Regions from separate parts of the Enterobacter mori genome, predicted to be linked through region 2. Evidence: predicted binding sites of a transcription regulator. Region 2 holds the regulator's gene; the other holds the start of a gene.
The links. The regulator Fur, encoded in region 2, represses iron uptake genes when iron is present. The targets are predictions, from matches to a motif close to ATAATAATGAGAACNACTATCAA.
Positions count from the first base shown of each region.

Region 1 (9,997 bases), 1.3 Mb from region 2:
GCGATGGGCTGTAATCTGGCGGCGTTCTTCACCGGGATCCCACAGTTTTCGCTCCACGCCTGGTTTTTTGCCGTGGCAACCGCAATTGGCTCTTACTTTGGCGCAAAATTCACGCTTCTGCCGTTTTTCCGTATTCCGGTAAAAATGACCAAAGTTAGCGCCGCATCGCCATTAACGCAAAAACCCACTCAGGCTCGCCGCCGTTTTCGTCTGGGTATGCTGGTCTTTTTCGCCATGATCGCCTGGGCGCTGTCCACTGCGCTGAATCATCCAAAACTGGGGCTGGCAATGCTGTTTGGCGTTGGCTTTGGTTTGCTGATTGAGCGCGCGCAGATCTGCTTTACCTCAGCGTTTCGCGACATGTGGATCACCGGGCGCACCATGATGGCGAAAGCCATTATTGCCGGGATGGCCGTGAGCGCGATCGGCATCTTCAGCTATGTTCAGCTTGGCGTGGAACCGAAAATCATGTGGGCGGGTCCTAACGCGGTCATCGGCGGGCTGCTGTTTGGCTTCGGCATTGTGCTGGCAGGGGGCTGTGAGACCGGCTGGATGTATCGCGCCGTCGAAGGTCAGGTGCATTACTGGTGGGTGGGAGTCGGAAATGTGATTGGCTCCACCATCCTGGCCTACTACTGGGATGACGTGTCCCCCGTACTGGCCACGAACTGGGACAAGGTTAATCTGCTGAACACCTTTGGCCCACTCGGTGGGCTCGTGGTGACCTATGCCCTGCTGCTTATCGCCTTTTTACTGGTTATTGCACAGGAGAAGCGCTTCTTCCGTCGTGCCACCGTCAAAACTGCAACGCAGGAGAATGCCGCATGAAAGAGATCGTGCCTGACTATCGCCTCGATATGGTGGGTGAACCTTGTCCTTACCCGGCTGTTGCCACGCTTGAGGCACTACCGCAGCTCAAGAAAGGTGAAATTCTGGAAGTGGTGAGCGATTGCCCGCAGTCGATCAATAACATTCCTCTGGACGCCAAAAACCACGGTTATACCGTGCTGGATATTCAGCAGGATGGACCAACCATTCGTTATTTGATTCAGAAATAATCGATAATATGCGCCCTGAACAGGGCGCATTGAAGAGCACGCGTTAGAAACGATAACCCGCTGAGAACATAAATACCCACGGATCCAGACGGGTATTGATACTTTGCTGCTGGCCATTGGCTTTGAAACGAACGTCAGTATCAATGTCCATGTACCAGACTGAGGCGTTGATCAACCAGTCACGGTTAATCAGATAATCAAGACCTACCTGCCCCGCCATACCCCATGAGTCTTTCAGGCTGAGGTCGGAAAGCCCGGCTGCTTTGCCCGTGTCGTTAAACTTCTCGTCAAAGAAGGTCGTGTAGTTTACACCCGCGCCAATATATGGGCGCACCTTGCTGCTGGCATCGCCAAAGTACCACTGCGCCATCAACGTCGGCGGCAGATGGTGCACCGTGGCGATATCGCCGGTCGGCCCAAGGCCAACGCGATGACGGAACGGCGTTGCGGCCAAAAGCTCAACGCCGATGTTTTCTGTCGCCATATAGGTAAAGGTCAAACCTAACTGGGTATTATTGCTGACGTTAAAGCCGCCCATTCCCAGTACGCTATCGGAACCTTCAGTTGGGCGAACCGTTGCCGAACCGGCTCGAATAAAGAATTCGCCTGCTTCATGCGCATACGCGCCACCAGAGAGACTGCTTAAGATAAGGGCTGCCACCGCTAATTTTTTCATATCCGCTCCATCGTTGTGGTTTTAAGTGCGGATGAGAATATACTCACAAAAGAGTATTAAGTGATCTATCACAGATCACATTAAAACCAGTAAGTTAACATTCATTGATCTGGGTTAATTTTTGATAATCAAACTTAACCCGCCAGGTGGGTTCTACATCAAATTTTAGTGATGAGCGAAAAATTACTGCCGCTTTACAAAGATATGCTTTTCCATACAAGCCTTGATGCTGCCACGGCACTCTTATCCGGTGTACAATTGCCGGCTAATTAACACCTGCAATACTCAAGGAGAGTGCATGTCTATCACGGCGAAGTCCGTCTACCGTGACACGGGAAATTTTTTCCGCAATCAGTTCATTACCTTTTTACTGATCGCGTTGCTATGCGCCTTTATCACGGTGGTGCTTGGTCATGCGTTCTCACCGAGTGAAGAACAGATTGCCAGCCTGAGCCAGGGCGACCATCTTGCCGGTAGCGTGGGGTTATTTGAACTGGTGCAAAACATGACGCCAGAGCAACAGCAGATCCTGCTGCGGGCGTCCGCGGCATCCACATTTTCAGGTTTGATCGGTAATGCTGTTCTGGCGGGCGGCGTGCTGCTGATGATTCAGCTCGTTTCAGCGGGTCATCGCGTCAGTGCCCTGCGCGCCATTGGCGCCAGCGCGCCAGTACTCCCTAAGCTTTTCATCCTCATCTTTTTAACCACGCTGCTGGTACAAATGGGGATTATGCTGGTCGTGGTGCCGGGTGTATTACTGGCTATCGTGCTCTCTTTCGCGCCGGTAATGATTGTGCAGGAGAAGATGGGCATCTTTACTGCGATGCGCAGCAGCATCAGGCTTGCGTGGGCGAACATACGTCTGGTGGCACCTGCTGTGATCGGCTGGCTCCTTGCCAAAACGCTACTGTTATTATTTGCACCAAACTTTGCCGTGTTAACGCCGAACGTTGGCGCGGTCGTTGCTAATACGCTGAGCAACCTGATATCAGCAGTTCTGCTGGTCTACTTGTTCCGCCTGTATATGTTAATTCGTCAGTAATTGGGATCGTAGAATGAAGCAGTTTCTTGATTTTTTACCGCTGGTCGTCTTTTTTGCGTTTTACAAGCTGTACGACATTTATGCCGGGACGACGGCGCTGATTATTGCTACCGCTATCGTGCTGATTTACAGCTGGGTGCGTTACCGCAAAGTTGAAAAAATGGCGCTGATCACCTTCATTATGGTGGCTGTATTTGGTGGCCTGACGTTGTTCTTCCACAATGATGAATTCATTAAATGGAAGGTCACGGTGATTTACGCGCTGTTTGCAGGTGCGTTGCTGATCAGCCAGTGGGTGATGAAAAAGCCGTTGATCCAGCGCATGCTGGGCAAAGAGCTTACGCTGCCGCAAGAGGTGTGGTCCCGTCTGAATGTCGCCTGGGCGGTGTTCTTTATTCTCTGTGGCCTCGCCAATATCTACATTGCTTTCTGGCTACCGCAGAACATCTGGGTCAACTTTAAGGTCTTTGGCCTGACCGCGTTGACGCTGATCTTCACGCTGTTGAGCGGTGTCTATATCTATCGACACATGCCTCAGGACGATAAAAACTGATGTTCCTGGCCAGATCGCGGCACGGTCTGGCCTTCTCCTCTTTCCTTTCACAATCTAAACCGTCTTCTTCAAGAATGTCTGAATCATGAAGATTTTGTGGAGATTACTGCCACTTTATTGTAATGAGAATCACTATCATTAATATTCTTCATCGCATTTTTAACAAATGGAAATGAGTTGATGAATAATATAATAAGATTTGCCCCCGCTTCACTTACGTTGGCCATCCTTACGGCATTAAGCCATGGCGCGCATGCAGCAGATGATACCCTCACCGAGGGTGAAACCATGGTCGTTCAGGCGACCGCCGAAGAAGCACTGAAGCAACAGCCCGGGGTTTCCATCATCACGGCAAAGGACATTGAGAAAGATCCACCGGTTAACGACCTGTCAGAAATTATTCGTAAAATGCCCGGTGTTAACCTCACCGGTAACAGCGCGACGGGCAGCCGTGGTAATAACCGTCAGATAGATATTCGCGGCATGGGGCCGGAGAACACCCTGATTCTGATTGATGGTGTTCCGGTAACCTCCCGCAACTCGGTACGCTACAGCTGGCGCGGCGAGCGCGATAGCCGCGGTGATACGAACTGGGTACCGCCAGAAATGGTCGAGCGCATTGAGGTGCTTCGTGGGCCGGCAGCCGCCCGCTATGGTTCGGGCGCTGCCGGGGGCGTCGTCAACATTATTACTAAACGCCCGACCACAGACTGGCACGGATCGCTCTCCCTTTACACCAATCAGCCTGAAAATGACAAAGAGGGGGCGACCAGGCGCGCAAATTTTGATATCAACGGACCGTTAGCAGGCGATGCGCTGACCATGCGCCTATACGGGAACATCAATAAAACCGACGCGGACGCTCAGGATATCAACACGGCACAAAATGGCTCCTATGCCGCCGGGCGAGAAGGCGTACGCAATAAAGACATCAATGCCCTGCTCTCCTGGAAACTCACACCGCAGCAGATTATCGATTTTGACTACGCCTACAGCCGCCAGGGCAACATTTATGCAGGCGATACCCAGTATAGCAACGGCAACCTTAGCCCCAATGGCGTCGTCTCGTCCCTGTATGGGCACGAAACCAACCGCATGTATCGCCAGAGCTATGGCCTGACCCACAACGGGATCTGGGACTGGGGCCAGTCAAAGGTCGGCGTCTATTATGAGAAGACCAATAATACCCGCCTGGAGGAAGGCTCCACGGGCAAAGTTGAGGGGATGATCAATACCGACAAGTACAACACCAGCCGGCTCGAGTCATACCGTACCACCGGCGAGCTGAACATTCCGTTGTTCTGGCTGGTCGAACAGACTCTGACGGTCGGAGCAGAGTGGAACCGCGATGAGCTTAATGATCCGGCCTCCATGCAGGCGACAAACGTCTCCGGGGAAGTGATTAACGGCGTTCCCGGCACGGCGTCCGAGCGTAACAGCAAAAACAGCGCTGACCTCACCGGCATCTATCTTGAAGACAATATTGAAGCACGCCAGGGCACCAACCTCATTCCCGGGATCCGCTTTGATTATCACAACGCATTCGGCAGCAACTGGAGCCCTAGCCTGAACGTTTCCCAGGACCTCGGCGAAATGTTCAAGGTTAAGGCGGGCATCGCCCGGGTGTTTAAAGCGCCTAACCTTTACCAGTCAAGCGAAGGGTATTTACTTTCTACCCGCGGCAACGGCTGCCCGACGAACGTTAGCGAGGGAAGCTGTTACCTGCTAGGTAATCCGGATTTGGATCCTGAAATCAGCGTTAACAAAGAGATTGGCCTGGCCTTTGCGCTGGAAGGATACGAGGCAGGCATCACCTGGTTCCGAAATGATTACAAGAATAAGATCGTTTCAGGCACTGACGTACTGGGCCAGACGAGTAGCGGCGTGAATATTCTCCAGTGGGAGAATGGCGGAAAAGCGGTGGTTGAGGGGCTGGAAGGGAATCTGACCGTACCGGTTATCCGCGACGCGCTTACCTGGCGTACCAATGCGACATATATGATTCAGTCTGAAAATAAAGACACTGGCAACCCGCTGTCGATTATCCCCAAATATACCGTCAACACGATGCTCGACTGGGAGGTTAACAGCAAGCTTTCAGCGAACGTCAGCTGGACAATGTACGGACGCCAGAAGCCGCGTGAAAATGCTGAAATTCGCAATGAGAAAGGCGCCATGTCAGATAAAGAGATCGGCGCATATTCCATCGTCGGGATTGGCAGCCAATATCAGCTCACTAAAAAACTGCGCCTGAACGCCGGGATTAGCAACCTGTTTGATAAGCAAATCTACCGAGAAAATGACGGCGCATCGACCTACAACGAACCCGGCCGCGCATACTATGCAGGCGTAACCCTTTCCTTCTAACCCTCAAGCGCCTGCTGTGCGGGCGCTATACCCTATTCTCTATAGTCACGATTCATAGTAGCATCCCGCCTGAAGTCTTCAGTTACGAGTTAAACATAATGACAATAAACGACGCCCCGCAGGGCGAACTGGTTTTACGCACGCTGGCAATGCCTGCGGATACGAATGCCAACGGCGATATTTTTGGCGGCTGGTTAATGTCGCAAATGGATATGGGAGGCGCAATCCTGGCAAAAGAGATTGCGCACGGGAGAGTGGTGACGGTCCGGGTAGACGGTATGACCTTCCTGCGTCCGGTGGCCGTGGGTGATGTGGTGTGCTGTTATGCGCGATGCGTAAAACGCGGCAACACATCAATCTCCATCAATATCGAAGTGTGGGTGAAGAAGGTTTCATCCGAACCGATTGGACAACGTTACAAAGCTACAGAAGCGCTGTTTATTTACGTGGCGGTCGACAACGAGGGTAAACCTCGGCAGTTCCCTAAAGCCTGATCGTCAGGCAAAAAAAAGCCTCCTTTCGGAGGCTTTTTTTATTCCATCTGTGCCCCGCCGTTCAGGCGGAAAACAATATTCACTATCAATCCACTGCCCGGCTTACCGGCTTCATAGCGCCATTTACGCATCGCTGCCTTTACATCGCGCTCAAACATATTTGAAGGCTGCGCAGAAAGGATTTGCACATTGTCAACGCGGCCATCTGAGGTAACGTCAAACTTCACCCGCACGCGCCCTTCAATACGGAGCGCCTGAGCACGCGCCGGATAGGTAGGCTGGTTGCGGCTGAGCGCCCTTGGCCCCGCAGGCGCTGTAACGGTCGGCTTCGTGGCCGTTGCGGTGTTGTTCATCACCGGACGCGAAGGCGCAGTATTCTCTACCGGCTGTGTTGGCCGCGTCTCGACCGGGCGGACTTCGCGTTTCGGACGCTCTTCGACTTTCTTCACCGGTTTTGGCTTCGGCTTAGGTTTCGGCTTAGGTTCCGGTTTGTGGATCACCACCGGCGCTTCCTTCGGGGGTTCCGGGACAGGCTCGGGTTCAGGCTCAGGTTCCACAACCGGCTGTGGCGGCGGAGGTGCAACCTGCGGCGGCTCAAGATCCGCTGGCGAAACCATGGTCACGGAAATTGGCTGCGCTGGCGCTGGCATTTCAATAACCTGATGAACCGAGGTATAGAGTAAACCCGCCACAACGGCACCGTGAATCACGACAGAAAGCAGCGTCGGCCAGGGAAAGCGGCGAGGTAAATCAAGGGTCATCGAAGTCATAATCATCAACGTTAAAAAACCGAACCCTGATTTTAAATGCAAATAGCAATCATATTCAATAAGACACTTGGTCTAAGCGCAATTTAAGCGCCAGAGCGGCGAAAAAAGGGGCATTTAGATCAGGGTTTTAACATTGTTTTTATCTTTACATTGCAGTCATTTGCCCTTTCACATAACGTAACTGGCACTTTTAACGGTTAAGGAGCTTCGCCGTGCTTTATGTGATTTACTCTGAAGATGTCGCTGAATCCCTGGAAAAACGCCAGTCTGTTCGCCCTGCCCACCTTGCACGCTTACAGCTGCTGCAGGATGAAGGCCGCTTATTGACCGCTGGGCCTATGCCTGCGGTAGACAGCAACGATCCTGGCGCCGCGGGTTTTTCTGGCTCTACGGTCATTGCCGAGTTTGAATCTCTGGAAGCGGCTACCGCCTGGGCTGATGCCGATCCGTATGTGGCTGCCGGTGTGTACGAAAAAGTCACGGTGCGCCCGTACAAAAAAGTCTTTTGATGCCTCAAGGCTCCGCAAGGAGCCTTTTTTATCGCATGGCTAAACCTGTTTGAATCGGGTGAACTGCTGCTCAATGATACGACTGCCCCACTGATCGCCCTCCCACTCTTTCGCTAGCGTAAAGCCAAAGGATTCGTACAGGCGGCGGGCAGCGGTTAATTTATTGAACGTCCAGAGATGCACGGCAGAAAAGCCCTCGCTGTCGCAAAACTTCATGGCCTCGCTCAACAGTTTTTTGCCCACCCCGTGACCCCGGCAGCCGTCGTCCAGAATAAACCAGCGCAGATGCGCCTCACCCGGATCTAAATCTTCACCGTCAATGGCGACAGATCCCACAACTCTGCCGTTCATCACGGCCAGCCAGATCTGATTGCACGGCTTCTCAAGGCGTCCGCTAAATTCAGCAAGCCCGGCAGCAACTTTGGCTTCAAAGAAGCTGCCAAAGTTATGCTCGCGTGCGTAATAGCTGCCGTGCATTTCCGCGATGCGGCCAATCATGCCAGGACGATAGCCTTCGGCAATCACGGGGGCCGCTGGCTGTCGCTCAGCGCCGCTCTCCCGGCAGGCCAGCAGCGCGTTGGCGTAGAGCGACAGTACTTGAGAAATGGTTTCCTGCTGTATGGGATCCAGTGATTGTATCGCTGAAATGACCCGCTCGCTCCCGTAGGCATTAATCTGTTCAACGGTCGTGCGCCCCTTTGCAGTCAGCCGGAGACTTTTGGCACGGGCATCTTGCGCAGAAACAACCTCCTCCAGTTCGCCTGCGGAAATAAGGCGCGACAGCATCCGGCTGACGCTGGATTTTTCCAGACCCAGCAGCTGCACCAGCTGACCTGCGGTCATCTCCTTATGCAGCTCAATTTCCACGAGGGTGTGTACGGCCGAGGGCGAGTAATGTGTAGAGGCCAGCTTTGAGGCCATAAAGCCCAGCTCTCTGACCATCAGACGTGACGCAACGCGAATATCGCTTACTACAGGGGATTCAGTATGCATTCTTTCCTCCGTCATTTGGTTGTACTATACAACTAAATGACGGAGCATTCTCAACGACATTAAAAAGGCTCCCTCAGGAGCCTTTTTTCCGTCAATGCAGCGACGCTAATCTCGCCGCAAAGCCGACAAATAATAGTCCGATCAGCCCATTTCCCAGCTTCGCCAGTTTCTTTTTGGTTTTCAGGTAGCGGGTAACAAACGCGCCAGAGAAGATCAGAAAGCTCATGTACATAAAGCTAATCAGCTCAAGCGTGGTCGCGAGGATCAGGAAAGAGGTTCCTGTGTTTGGCGCATTCACGTCAATAAACTGTACGAAGAATGACACGTAAAACAGAATCGCTTTCGGATTCGTCAGGCTCAATACCAGGGAGCGTTTCATGATCGCGCTGGCAGGCTCGGTTCCACCTTCGTGGGCGTTATTCTGGCGAGTCAGAACGGACCACAGCATTTTGCCGCCGAGCCACAGCAGATAAAACGCACCCAGATAGCGGAAAATATTGAACAGCACCGGCGTGGTCTGGATTAAGGCCGCGACGCCTGCCCATGCCAGAAACATCAAAACCGCATCGCCGATAAACACACCGGTCGCGGCGAGATAGCCTTTTTTGATGCCGTGACCAATACCCGTTTTCAATACAAACAGCGTATTCGGACCGGGTACCAGCACAATGAAAAATGCGCCGACCACGTACGTCCAGAAATTCAGTACACCAAACTCCGCAAACACCTCTCCCTCCTTTTGCTCAAAAACAACGGGAATATCGCTGCAAAAACGATATTCCCGAAAACTGTCGCGTTATTGTACGCCGTTATAGCCGTCAAGATAAGTCATGGCCAGTTCGTTGCCGTATAAAATGGCATCCTTCGGCTCCATTTCCGAGGTCCATTTACTCCCACTATTCCCCGTGAAAGCATGCTCCGTTTTGGCCTCATCCTTTAACCGATCGCGAATAGCCTGTGCATACTGCTGGGCGTAAGACGGCGGTTGCCCCGCGGCGCGGTCTGCTTTCCCCTGCTTATACAGCTCACGAAACTGCGGCACATTGAGACGGTAGTTTTGCGAAATACTGGAGGTATAATTCCCGCCCGTAAAATTGGATTGATGCGAGACGAAATAATAGGCATGTCTTTCAGGTGAGGGTTTGTTGCTGTTGCAACCGCTGAGGACAGCGATCCCCATAAGTACCGCGACCACTTTTCCATTCATCCTTTGTTCCTTTTAAATTCATGAGGTTAGGCAAGTGGAGTATATCGCGGAATGAGGTCGGGAAGAGACTGCGAAAAATGATAGTCTTATAAAATCAGCGGGCACCTTGACGGTGCCCTCATGGTTCTCAGATATCCTGGACGGCGAACAGCAACGCGTTGCGGTGTCTGTTGAGTCCACATTTTCTGATAGCGTGGATACGCATATTGCGACGGGATTGTGCTTCCAGCCAACGAGCCTTACGGCGACTCACCTGTCGCAACATACGCCAGCGCCCTACTTCTGTTCTACTGCGCTTCATATCGACAACTCTTTCACTCACAGAGTC
Region 1 covers NZ_CP104285.1:2,556,052-2,566,048, forward strand. Annotated here, with positions in the region: gene yedE (selenium metabolism membrane protein YedE/FdhT) at 1-828, shown strand, start outside; gene yedF (sulfurtransferase-like selenium metabolism protein YedF) at 825-1,058, shown strand; gene ompW (outer membrane protein OmpW) at 1,102-1,734, opposite strand; partial or broken gene N2K86_RS12100 (YkgJ family cysteine cluster protein) at 1,918-2,007, shown strand; gene N2K86_RS12105 (YciC family protein) at 2,033-2,776, shown strand; gene N2K86_RS12110 (septation protein A) at 2,790-3,329, shown strand; gene N2K86_RS12115 (TonB-dependent siderophore receptor) at 3,510-5,696, shown strand; gene yciA (acyl-CoA thioester hydrolase YciA) at 5,795-6,190, shown strand; gene tonB (TonB system transport protein TonB) at 6,229-6,951, opposite strand; gene N2K86_RS12130 (YciI family protein) at 7,173-7,469, shown strand; gene N2K86_RS12135 (bifunctional helix-turn-helix transcriptional regulator/GNAT family N-acetyltransferase) at 7,509-8,462, opposite strand; gene leuE (leucine efflux protein LeuE) at 8,554-9,189, opposite strand; gene N2K86_RS12145 (Exc2 family lipoprotein) at 9,259-9,669, opposite strand; gene N2K86_RS12150 (YciY family protein) at 9,797-9,970, opposite strand.
Region 1: a site for Fur is predicted at 3,446-3,468, ahead of N2K86_RS12115 (TonB-dependent siderophore receptor). Genes of this name have one in related genera too.

Region 2 (9,997 bases):
AAATGTTACAAAGCACTACGAATTATGTGCACTTCGTCATAATCCTGACTTTTGCCCACGGAAAAGCATTGATAATTCGCGTCGCGAAAAATAACCTAAAGGCGGTAGTTAATTCGAGGGTATTTCTAACTACCCCTGACCTTTTGGTCTTTTATATTTTCGCCGTTGAGGCGTTTTAATTCGTCAAAGAGGAATAATCTATGCGTACGTTCAGTGGCAAACGTAGTGCGCTGGCGCTGGCTATCGCCGGTGTGACAGCAATATCGGGCCTGGTGGTAGCACCAGAGGCAAAGGCCGCGGGTTTCATCGAAGATTCTACCCTCACGGGCGGTATTTATTACTGGCAGCGTGAGCGTGACCGTAAAGACGTCACTGAAGACAAATACAAAACCAACCTTTCTCACTCCACCTGGAACGCTAACCTGGACTTCCAGTCAGGCTATGCCGCGGATATGTTCGGTCTGGATATTGCTGCCTTCACCGCCATTGAAATGGCTGAAAACGGCGACAGCGGACACCCGAACGAAATCGCCTTCTCCTCCAGTAACAAAGCGTATAAAGAAGACTGGTCTGGCGATAAAAGCGGTGTCAGCCTGTACAAGGCAGCAGCGAAATTCAAATACGGCCCGGTGTGGGCACGTGGGGGCTATATTCAGCCAACCGGTCAAACACTGTTAGCGCCGCACTGGAGCTTTATGCCGGGTACCTACCAGGGCGCGGAGGCCGGGGCTAACTTTGACTACGGCGATGCGGGTGCGCTGAGCTTCTCCTATATGTGGACCAACGAGTACAAAGCACCGTGGCACATTGAGATGGACAAGTTCTACCAGAACGATAAGAAAACCAAAGTCGATTACCTCCACTCGCTGGGCGCGAAATACGACTTCAAAAACGATCTGGTCCTGGAAGCTGCATTTGGTCAGGCGGAAGGTTATATCGATCAGTATTTTGCTAAAGCCAGCTACAAATTTGATATTGCAGGCAGCCCGCTGAGCACCAGCTACCAGTTCTACGGCACGCGCGATAAAGCCAGCAATGGCACCGTTAACGATATCTATGACGGCACTGCATGGCTGCAGGCGCTGACCTTCGGCTACAAAGTGGGCCAGGTTGATTTACGTCTGGAAGGGACATGGGTGAAGGCTGAAGGGCAGCAGGGCTATTTCCTGCAGCGTATGACGCCAACCTATGCGTCCTCAAATGGTCGTCTCGATATCTGGTGGGATAACCGCTCTGACTTCAACGCCGACGGCGAAAAAGCCGTGTTCTTCGGTGCAATGTATGACCTGAAAAACTGGAACCTGCCGGGTTGGGCTGTGGGGGCATCTTACGCTTACGCCTGGGACGCAAAACCTGCAGATATGGCGACACCGGACGCGTACTACGATCCAAACTATCGTCTGAAAGAGTCTTCTTACAGCCTGGATGCGATCTACACCCTGCAGGATGGACGTGCAAAAGGGACGATGTTCAAACTGCACTTCACGCAGTATGACAACCACTCCGATATCCCGAGCTACGCGGGCGGTTACGGCAACATCTTCCAGGATGAACGTGACGTGAAATTCATGGTCATCGCGCCATTCACTATCTTCTGATGAACACACCGGTGGGCAATGTCCCGCCGGTATGGAGACTGCACATGATGAAAAAAATCGTAATCGTCGCGTTGCTGGCATCAGGGCTGGTGGCGTGTGCTCAGACTGAGGCACCAAAAGAAGATTCCCGCCTGAAGGAGGCCTATAGCGCCTGTATCAATACAGCGGAAGGGTCGCCGGAGAAAATCGAAGCCTGCCAGAGCGTGCTGAACGTGCTGAAGAAAGAGAAAGCGCATGAGCAGTTTGCGACGCAGGAAAACGTCCGCGTGATGGATTACCAGGCCTGCATTCAGGCGCGTAAAACCGGTAACGATCAGGAAGTGGCGAAGCGTTGCGATAAGATTTGGAGCGAGATTCGCAGTAACAATAAATAAGTTGCTTTACGCCCGGTGGCGCTGCGCTTACCGGACCTACAAAGGTGTCATAGCCCGTAGGCCCGGTAAGCGCAGCGCCACCGGGCTTTTTTGCGCAAAAAAAAAGCCAACCTTACGGCTGGCTCAGAGTATAAACACGATATTATTTCGCGTCGTGCGCGTGGTCGTCTTCGCGGCAATCGCCTTCAGCACAATGACCGTACAGGTACAGGCTGTGGTTGGTCAGGCGAATCCCATGACGAGCGGCGATTTCACGCTGGCGTGATTCGATGGAATCATCGCTGAATTCAATAACCTTGCCACAATCGAGGCAGATCAGGTGATCGTGATGATGCTGCTGGGTCAGCTCGAAAACGGATTTACCGCCCTCGAAGTTATGACGGGTAACAATGCCCGCGTCATCGAACTGGTTCAGCACACGATACACGGTTGCCAGCCCAATCTCTTCACCCATGTCGATAAGACGTTTGTAGAGGTCTTCCGCACTGACATGGTGATTGTCTGGCCCCTGAAGCACTTCAAGGATTTTTAACCGAGGAAGCGTTACTTTCAGGCCAGCCTTCTTTAATGCGGTATTGTTGTCAGTCATGCGGAATCTGTCCTGTTGCTAAACGATTCACTTCTAAAGAAGAAGTGACAGAAAATGCACTTGGGATATTGCGTCTCATTATAGAACTGCCATGGCTAAATGAAAACTGCAAGTCTCAAGCAAAGTATGCTTATAAAAACGTGGTATCACCAACAAACTTGTTCGATGGCATCCACTTTTTACCAGGGGGATATTGTACAGGTCTGAACGAAAAAGTTAAAAGTTTGTAGCAATTAATTTAATCGGTTTTACCTGGTAAACGGGCGCAACCGGAGTTGCGCCACCGTGAAATCAGGCGTTAAGAATGTCGTCGAGGTTCAGTTCTTCGCGAACCTGCTTAACCCATTTCTCAACGCGTTCAGCGGTCAGTTCCGGCTGACGGTCTTCGTCGATGGCCAGGCCGACAAAGTGGTCGTCATCTGCCAGGCCTTTAGAGGCTTCAAAGTGGTAACCCGCCGTTGGCCAGTGGCCCACGATAGCAGCACCGCGCGGTTCAATAATGTCGCGGATGGTGCCCAATGCGTCACAGAAGTATTCTGCGTAGTCTTCCTGGTCGCCACAACCGAACAGCGCGACCAGCTTACCGTTGAAGTCAACTTCTTCCAGGGTTGGGAAGAAATCGTCCCAGTCACACTGCGCTTCACCGTAGTACCAGGTCGGGATACCCAGCAGCAGGATGTCATAGCCTTCGAGATCTTCTTTGCTGCTCTTGGCGATGTCGTGCACATCGGCAACGTCTTTACCGAGCTGTTTTTGAATGTTTTTTGCGATATTTTCGGTATTGCCGGTATCACTGCCGAAGAAAATGCCGATGATTGCCATGAGTAAAATAACCTCTTGAAACTTAATGGTATGGTGGCGCAATTTGTCCACGGATAAGGGCAATAATAGCAGAACAGGCAACCCCGCGGAAACTGCTATCGCGCAGGACTGCACTCTGTGCTACATGAAAAGGGTCATAAAGGGGATTTTCAGACTTATGCCTTGCTGCGCAATGTCTCAAGTTGAGTAATTAACATCTCTTCAATCAGTTCGCTGCGGCTGATGTTACGCGCCTCGGCCAGCTCATTCAGTGCATCGACAGCATCGGCGTTCAGCTTCAGTTCGACACGCTTAAGCCCACGATTTTTATCGCGTTTAAGCTGGTTGCGTTTATTAATACGCAGCTGTTCATCGCGCGAGAGCGGATTCGTTTTCGGTCGTCCCGGTCGACGCTCATTCGCGAACAGATCTAGTGTCGTACGGTCCGTTTGTTCTTTGGCCATGATTCTGAGACTTCGGGGGAAATACGCCGCCCTGCTAATGCCCGGGCGATAAGCGCGCCATCATACATCACCGAAAACGGCACGCCAACGACTGGAAGCCCACAACCTTCCAGTCGCTCTCTTTTTAATCAATTTGCAGTATCAGAGAGATAGCGACGAATGGCGCGCAGTACAGCGTCCGGTTTTTCGGCGTGAACCCAGTGCCCGGCACCGGCGATCACATGGGCTCGGGCCTGCGGGAATTGGGCCAGGAGCGTGTCGCGGTAGGCATCGGTAACATAAGGAGAATTTCCGCCGCGAATAAAGAGGGTAGGGTGTGGCCACGCGGGGACGGTTTCCCAGCCCACGATGTTATTGTACTGCTCCCAGAGCACCGGCACGTTAAAACGCCATTGCCCGTCGACGAATGACTTCAGCAGGAATTGCACGACGCCTTCTTCATCCAGATGCTCACGCATCACGGCGGCAGCCTGTTGGCGCGTCGCGACACCCGCGTCTGTGACCGCATTAATAGCGGCGAAAATCTCATCGTGACGACGGACGTTGTAATCCACAGGCGCGACGTCAATGACAATCAGCCCGTTGATACGCTCTGGCGCAAGCGCCGTCAGGGCCATCACCGCTTTGCCACCCATGGAATGCCCGATCAGCGTTACCTTTTGCAGGCTATGTGCATCCAGCGTATCCAGCAGATCCTGCGCCATCGCCGCGTAGGTCATCTCGTCGGAACGCCCGGAAAGACCGTGATTGCGCATATCAACCTGAAAAATATCGTGGTCGGAAACCAGATCGCGCGCCAGCACGCCCAGGTTATCCAGGCTACCAAACAGCCCGTGAACCAGTACGATGGGAGAATTATTGTTCGGCGATTGTGCAGATTGCGCTCGGGTATTCAATTTCATGGCAAAGTTCTTTTTTTACGTATGTCAGGTTAGGGTATCATGTTGACCATTCTGCCGCCCGGCTGCAAGGATCCAGTTTAATCTGACTTTTGCCGCCTGCCGGGTTTGACGCTATCCGCTGTTGGGATTTGACCTTATAATCCCAACGACTTGTATTCAGATAAGATATCGCACTGGATTAAGATGAAAACAATCGAAGTTGATGACGAACTCTATCAGTTTATTGCCAGCCAGACGCGGCATATCGGGGAGAGCGCGTCCGACATTTTACGGCGTATGCTTAAAATTTCCGCCGCCTCACAGCCTGCTACCCCTGTCACAAAAGATGTCGTGTCTCAGCCGAGCGTTGTTGCACAAGCAAAACCTGCCGTGATACCGGCAAAGGATAAAGTGCGCGCAGTACGTGAACTATTGCTGTCTGATGAATATGCAGAGCAGAAAAAGGCGGTTAACCGCTTTATGCTGGTGCTGTCTACACTTCATTCACTGGATAACAACGCGTTTGCTGAAGCGACCGAGTCGCTGCACGGTCGCACCCGTGTCTATTTCGCGGGCGACGAACAGACGCTGCTGCAAAATGGCAATCAAACCAAACCTAAACATGTCCCTGGCACACCGTACTGGGTCATCACCAATACCAATACGGGCCGCAAGTGCAGCATGGTTGAACATATCATGCAGTCCATGCAGTTCCCGGCGGAATTGATTGAAAAGGTTTGCGGTACAATTTAACCCTTGCATCAAAAGGACCAGGCAATGGCAAATCACAGCCGTGCAGGCCAACCTGCACAACAAAGCGATTTGATTAACGTCGCTCAACTGACTGCGCAGTATTACGTACTGAAGCCGGTCGTGGGCAACGCAGAACACGCAGTGAAGTTTGGTACATCTGGTCACCGCGGCAGTGCGGCGCGCCATAGCTTTAACGAACCGCACATTCTGGCCATTGCCCAGGCCATCGCGGAAGAGCGCACCAAAAATGGCGTCACCGGTCCATGCTACGTAGGGAAAGATACTCACGCCCTGTCTGAACCGGCGTTTATTTCCGTACTGGAAGTGCTGGCAGCGAATGGTGTGGATGTGATTGTTCAGGAGAACAACGGTTTCACGCCAACGCCTGCGGTCTCTAACGCAATCCTTGTGCACAACAAAAAAGGTGGCGCACAGGCTGACGGTATCGTCATTACGCCATCTCATAACCCGCCAGACGACGGTGGCATTAAATACAATCCGCCTAACGGTGGCCCGGCAGACACCAACGTCACCAAAGTGGTGGAAGACCGTGCGAACGCCCTGTTAGCCGACGATCTGAAAGGCGTTAAACGTATTTCTCTGGATGCCGCCATGGCGTCCGGTCATGTGAAAGAGCAGGATCTGGTTCAGCCGTTCGTGGAAGGGCTGGCGGATATCGTCGATATGGCGGCCATCCAGAAAGCCGGTCTGAAGCTGGGTGTAGATCCGCTGGGCGGCTCCGGTATTGAATACTGGAAACGCATTGCAGAGCATTACAAGCTGGATCTGACCATCGTAAACGATCATGTCGATCAGACCTTCCGCTTTATGCACCTCGATAAAGACGGCGCGATCCGCATGGACTGCTCCTCCGAGTGCGCGATGGCCGGCCTGCTGGCGCTGCGCGATAAATTCGATCTGGCGTTTGCTAACGACCCGGATTATGACCGTCACGGTATCGTCACCCCTGCCGGGCTGATGAACCCGAACCACTACCTGGCTGTCGCCATTAACTACCTGTTCCAGCACCGTCCGCAGTGGGGCAAAGAGGTAGCTGTCGGTAAAACGCTGGTCTCCTCTGCGATGATCGACCGCGTGGTCGATGCGCTGGGCCGCAAGCTGGTGGAAGTGCCGGTGGGCTTCAAATGGTTCGTTGACGGTCTGCACGACGGCAGCTTCGGCTTCGGCGGTGAAGAGAGCGCGGGCGCGTCCTTCCTGCGCTTCGACGGCACGCCGTGGTCAACCGATAAAGACGGCATCATCATGTGTCTGCTGGCGGCGGAAATCACCGCAGTCACCGGTAAGAACCCGCAGGAACATTACAACGAGCTGGCGGAGCGTTTTGGCGCGCCAAGCTATAACCGCATTCAGGCTGGTGCGACCTCTGCACAGAAAGCCGCGCTGTCCAAACTCTCTCCGGAGATGGTCAGCGCAAGCACCCTGGCGGGCGATCCGATCACCGCGCGCCTGACGGCGGCGCCGGGTAACGGAGCGTCTATCGGCGGCCTGAAAGTGATGACCGAGAACGGCTGGTTCGCCGCGCGTCCATCCGGTACGGAAGATGCGTACAAAATCTATTGCGAGAGCTTCCTCGGCGCTGAACATCGTCAGCAGATTGAGAAAGAAGCGGTAGAAATTGTCAGCGAAGTGCTGAAAAACGCGTAAGTGCGGTTTGTGTGCCGGGCGGCACTGCGTTTGCCCGGCCTACAACAACGATCGTAGGCCCGGTAAGCGCTAGCGCCACCGGGCTTTTTTTCAACTGTGCTTATTCTTCAATTCAAACCGTGGTGACACCAAACCGTACAGCGTCCAGCCCATAAAGGTCACCATCGCCCCGTAGAGCATCGCTTCCTGGCCGGATGAGTAGAGCGCATAGAAGCTGTAGATTGCCCCAATCAACGCCACGATATTGGCCGCTCGCGCCTTGCGCGGATCCACCTTCGCGACTTTCTGAATAATCACCAGCGCCGCCATCGAGAGAATATACGGGATGATGTTGGTCACCACCGCCAGATTGACCAGCACGTTAAACTGGCTGTTCAACGACGGGCTGATGGTCATCAGCGACAAACCACTCTGGAAGATAACAATCGCCAGCATGCCCTGCACCGGCGCATCCGCTTTGGTCACGCGGGAGAAGATTTTTGGGAAGTAACCTTCATCAGCCGAGGATTTAAACACCTGTGCGATGGTGAACTGCCAGCCGAGCAGCGAGCCGCAGCAGGACATGACCATCAGCCCCATGATCACTTTCCCGACCTCAGGCGTGAACATCTGCGCGAAGGCCAGCCCGAACGGTGCCGTGGAGTTGGCCAGATCCATGTTTGGCACAATGCCCGCAATCACGTTCGTCGAAACGATATAGATCACCGCCGCACCCAGGGTGCCGCCGAGTACCGCAATCGGCACGTTCTTCTCCGGATTCTCTACCACTTCCGCGTTCGCGCAGGCGGATTCCAGGCCGAGGAAGGCCCACAGCGTCATGGCGATGGATGACCCAACAGCGGTAAAGAAAGGTACGTTGTGCGGGTTCCAGGAATTCGCGTACAGCGTCGGGCTAAACCAGAACCAGCCGATGATGCACAGACCGACTACCGGGATAATCACGCCCCAGACGGTGATACTGCTGAGCTGTCCGGTGATGCGCGCGCCGCCAAAGTTAGCGACGGTGCAGATCCACAGCACCCCGATGGTCGCCAGCCCTATTTGTACCGGGCTGAGCATCGCGCCAAACAGTTCCGTACCGTAACCCACCGCGGAGATGGCAATCGCCACGTTGGCGATCAGCAGCGAGACCCCGTAGGTATAGTTCGCCATAAAGTTTCCGGATTTACCGAATGCGTATTCGGCATAGCCGCCCATGCCGCCCGACTTGCGGCTGAACATCCCGCACTTGGCAAACGCCCACGCCAGCGCCATCGATCCGACTGCAGTTACCAGCCAGGAGATAATCGAAATGGTACCCACTTCTGCGAGCTTGGTGGGCAGCATGATAATCCCGGATCCCATCATGTTGACCATGGTGAGGATGGTGAGTTGTACCACGCCCATCTTATTGGACTTGCTCATAATTTTTCTCCTTTCAGCAGAGATGGCTGAGCGGCAGGTTGTTTAATGACGTAGCAGCGAACCTGTTTTCGACCGTCGCACTCCTCGACGTACACGCCCTGCAGCTCCGGCGCGAAGCCCGGCAGAAGATTGATGCCTTCTTCCAGCGCGGCAAAGTAGCGCAGCACGGAACCGCCCCAGACTTCACCCGGCACAACGCACAGCACCCCCGGTGGATAAGGAAGCGCCCCTTCAGCGGCGATACGGCCTTCTGCGTCACGCAGTGAAACCAGCTCGACCTCACCGCGCAGATAGGCATAGTTCGCCTCTTGCGGGTTCATCATGACGCGCGGGAAGTGAGACTTGCGGAACATCTCTTTTTGCAGCTGTTTCACATTGTGGCGAGCATACAGGTCGTGCATTTCCTGGCAGATTTGGCGCAGGGTGTAATCTGCGTAACGTTCCGGATGTTGTTTGTAGAGAGAAGGCAGAACCTCCTTCAGCGGAACATCGCTCTCGAGCAGTTTTTCGAAGCGTACCAGCTGCGCCACCAGCTGTTGCAGTTTGCCCATATCTTCCGCAGGCGTGAGCAGGAACAGAATCGAGTTGAGATCGCATTTTTCCGGCACGATGCCGTTTTCACGCAGGAAGTTGGCGAGGATAGTGGCGGGCACGCCGAAGTCGTCATACTCCCCGGTGCGGGCGTTGATGCCCGGCGTGGTCAGCAGCAGCTTGCACGGGTCGATAAAATACTGGTGCTCAGCGTAGCCTTCAAAGGCGTGCCAGCGTTCACCCGGCACGAAGTGGAAGAAGCGCAGATCGGTTGCAATTTCTGCCGTGTCCCAGCTTTCCCACGGACGGCCATCCACCGTTACCGGCACGAAGGGGCGCAGATACTGGCAGTTCTCCAGAATCAGCTTGCGCGCTTCGATACCGTTCACCACGCAGTCCATCCACATGTTGCGGCCACTCTGGCCCTCATGCATACGGGCGTTGATGTCCAGCGCAGCGAACAGCGGATAAAACGGGCTGGTGGAGGCGTGCATCATAAAGGCATTATTCAGCCGCTTATGCGGGACATAGCGCTGTTGCCCTTTGATATGGCTGTCTTTCTTATGGATTTGCGAGGTCTGCGAGAAGCCGGCCTGCTGTTTATGTACGGACTGGGTGACCAGGATCCCCGGATCGTTTTCGTTCAGCTCCAGCAGCAGCGGAGAGCAGTCGGCCATCATCGGAATAAACTGCTCGTAACCCACCCAGGCGGAATCAAACAGGATATAATCACACAGATGCCCAATCTTATCCACCACCTGACGGGCGTTATAGATGGTGCCATCGTAGGTACCCAGCTGGATCACCGCCAGACGGAACGGACGCACATCGCGCGCGCGGCCCGGTTCCACCTCTGCCACCAGCTCGCGCAGGTAGCTCTCTTCAAAGCAGTGGGCGTCAATGCCGCCAATAAAGCCGTACGGGTTGCGCGCGGTTT
Region 2 covers NZ_CP104285.1:1,295,948-1,305,944, forward strand. Annotated here, with positions in the region: gene chiP (chitoporin ChiP) at 201-1,598, shown strand; gene chiQ (ChiQ/YbfN family lipoprotein) at 1,646-1,972, shown strand; gene fur (ferric iron uptake transcriptional regulator) at 2,115-2,561, opposite strand; gene fldA (flavodoxin FldA) at 2,853-3,383, opposite strand; gene ybfE (LexA regulated protein) at 3,539-3,826, opposite strand; gene ybfF (esterase) at 3,955-4,728, opposite strand; gene seqA (replication initiation negative regulator SeqA) at 4,912-5,460, shown strand; gene pgm (phosphoglucomutase (alpha-D-glucose-1,6-bisphosphate-dependent)) at 5,485-7,125, shown strand; gene potE (putrescine-ornithine antiporter) at 7,216-8,529, opposite strand; gene speF (ornithine decarboxylase SpeF) at 8,526-9,997, opposite strand, start outside.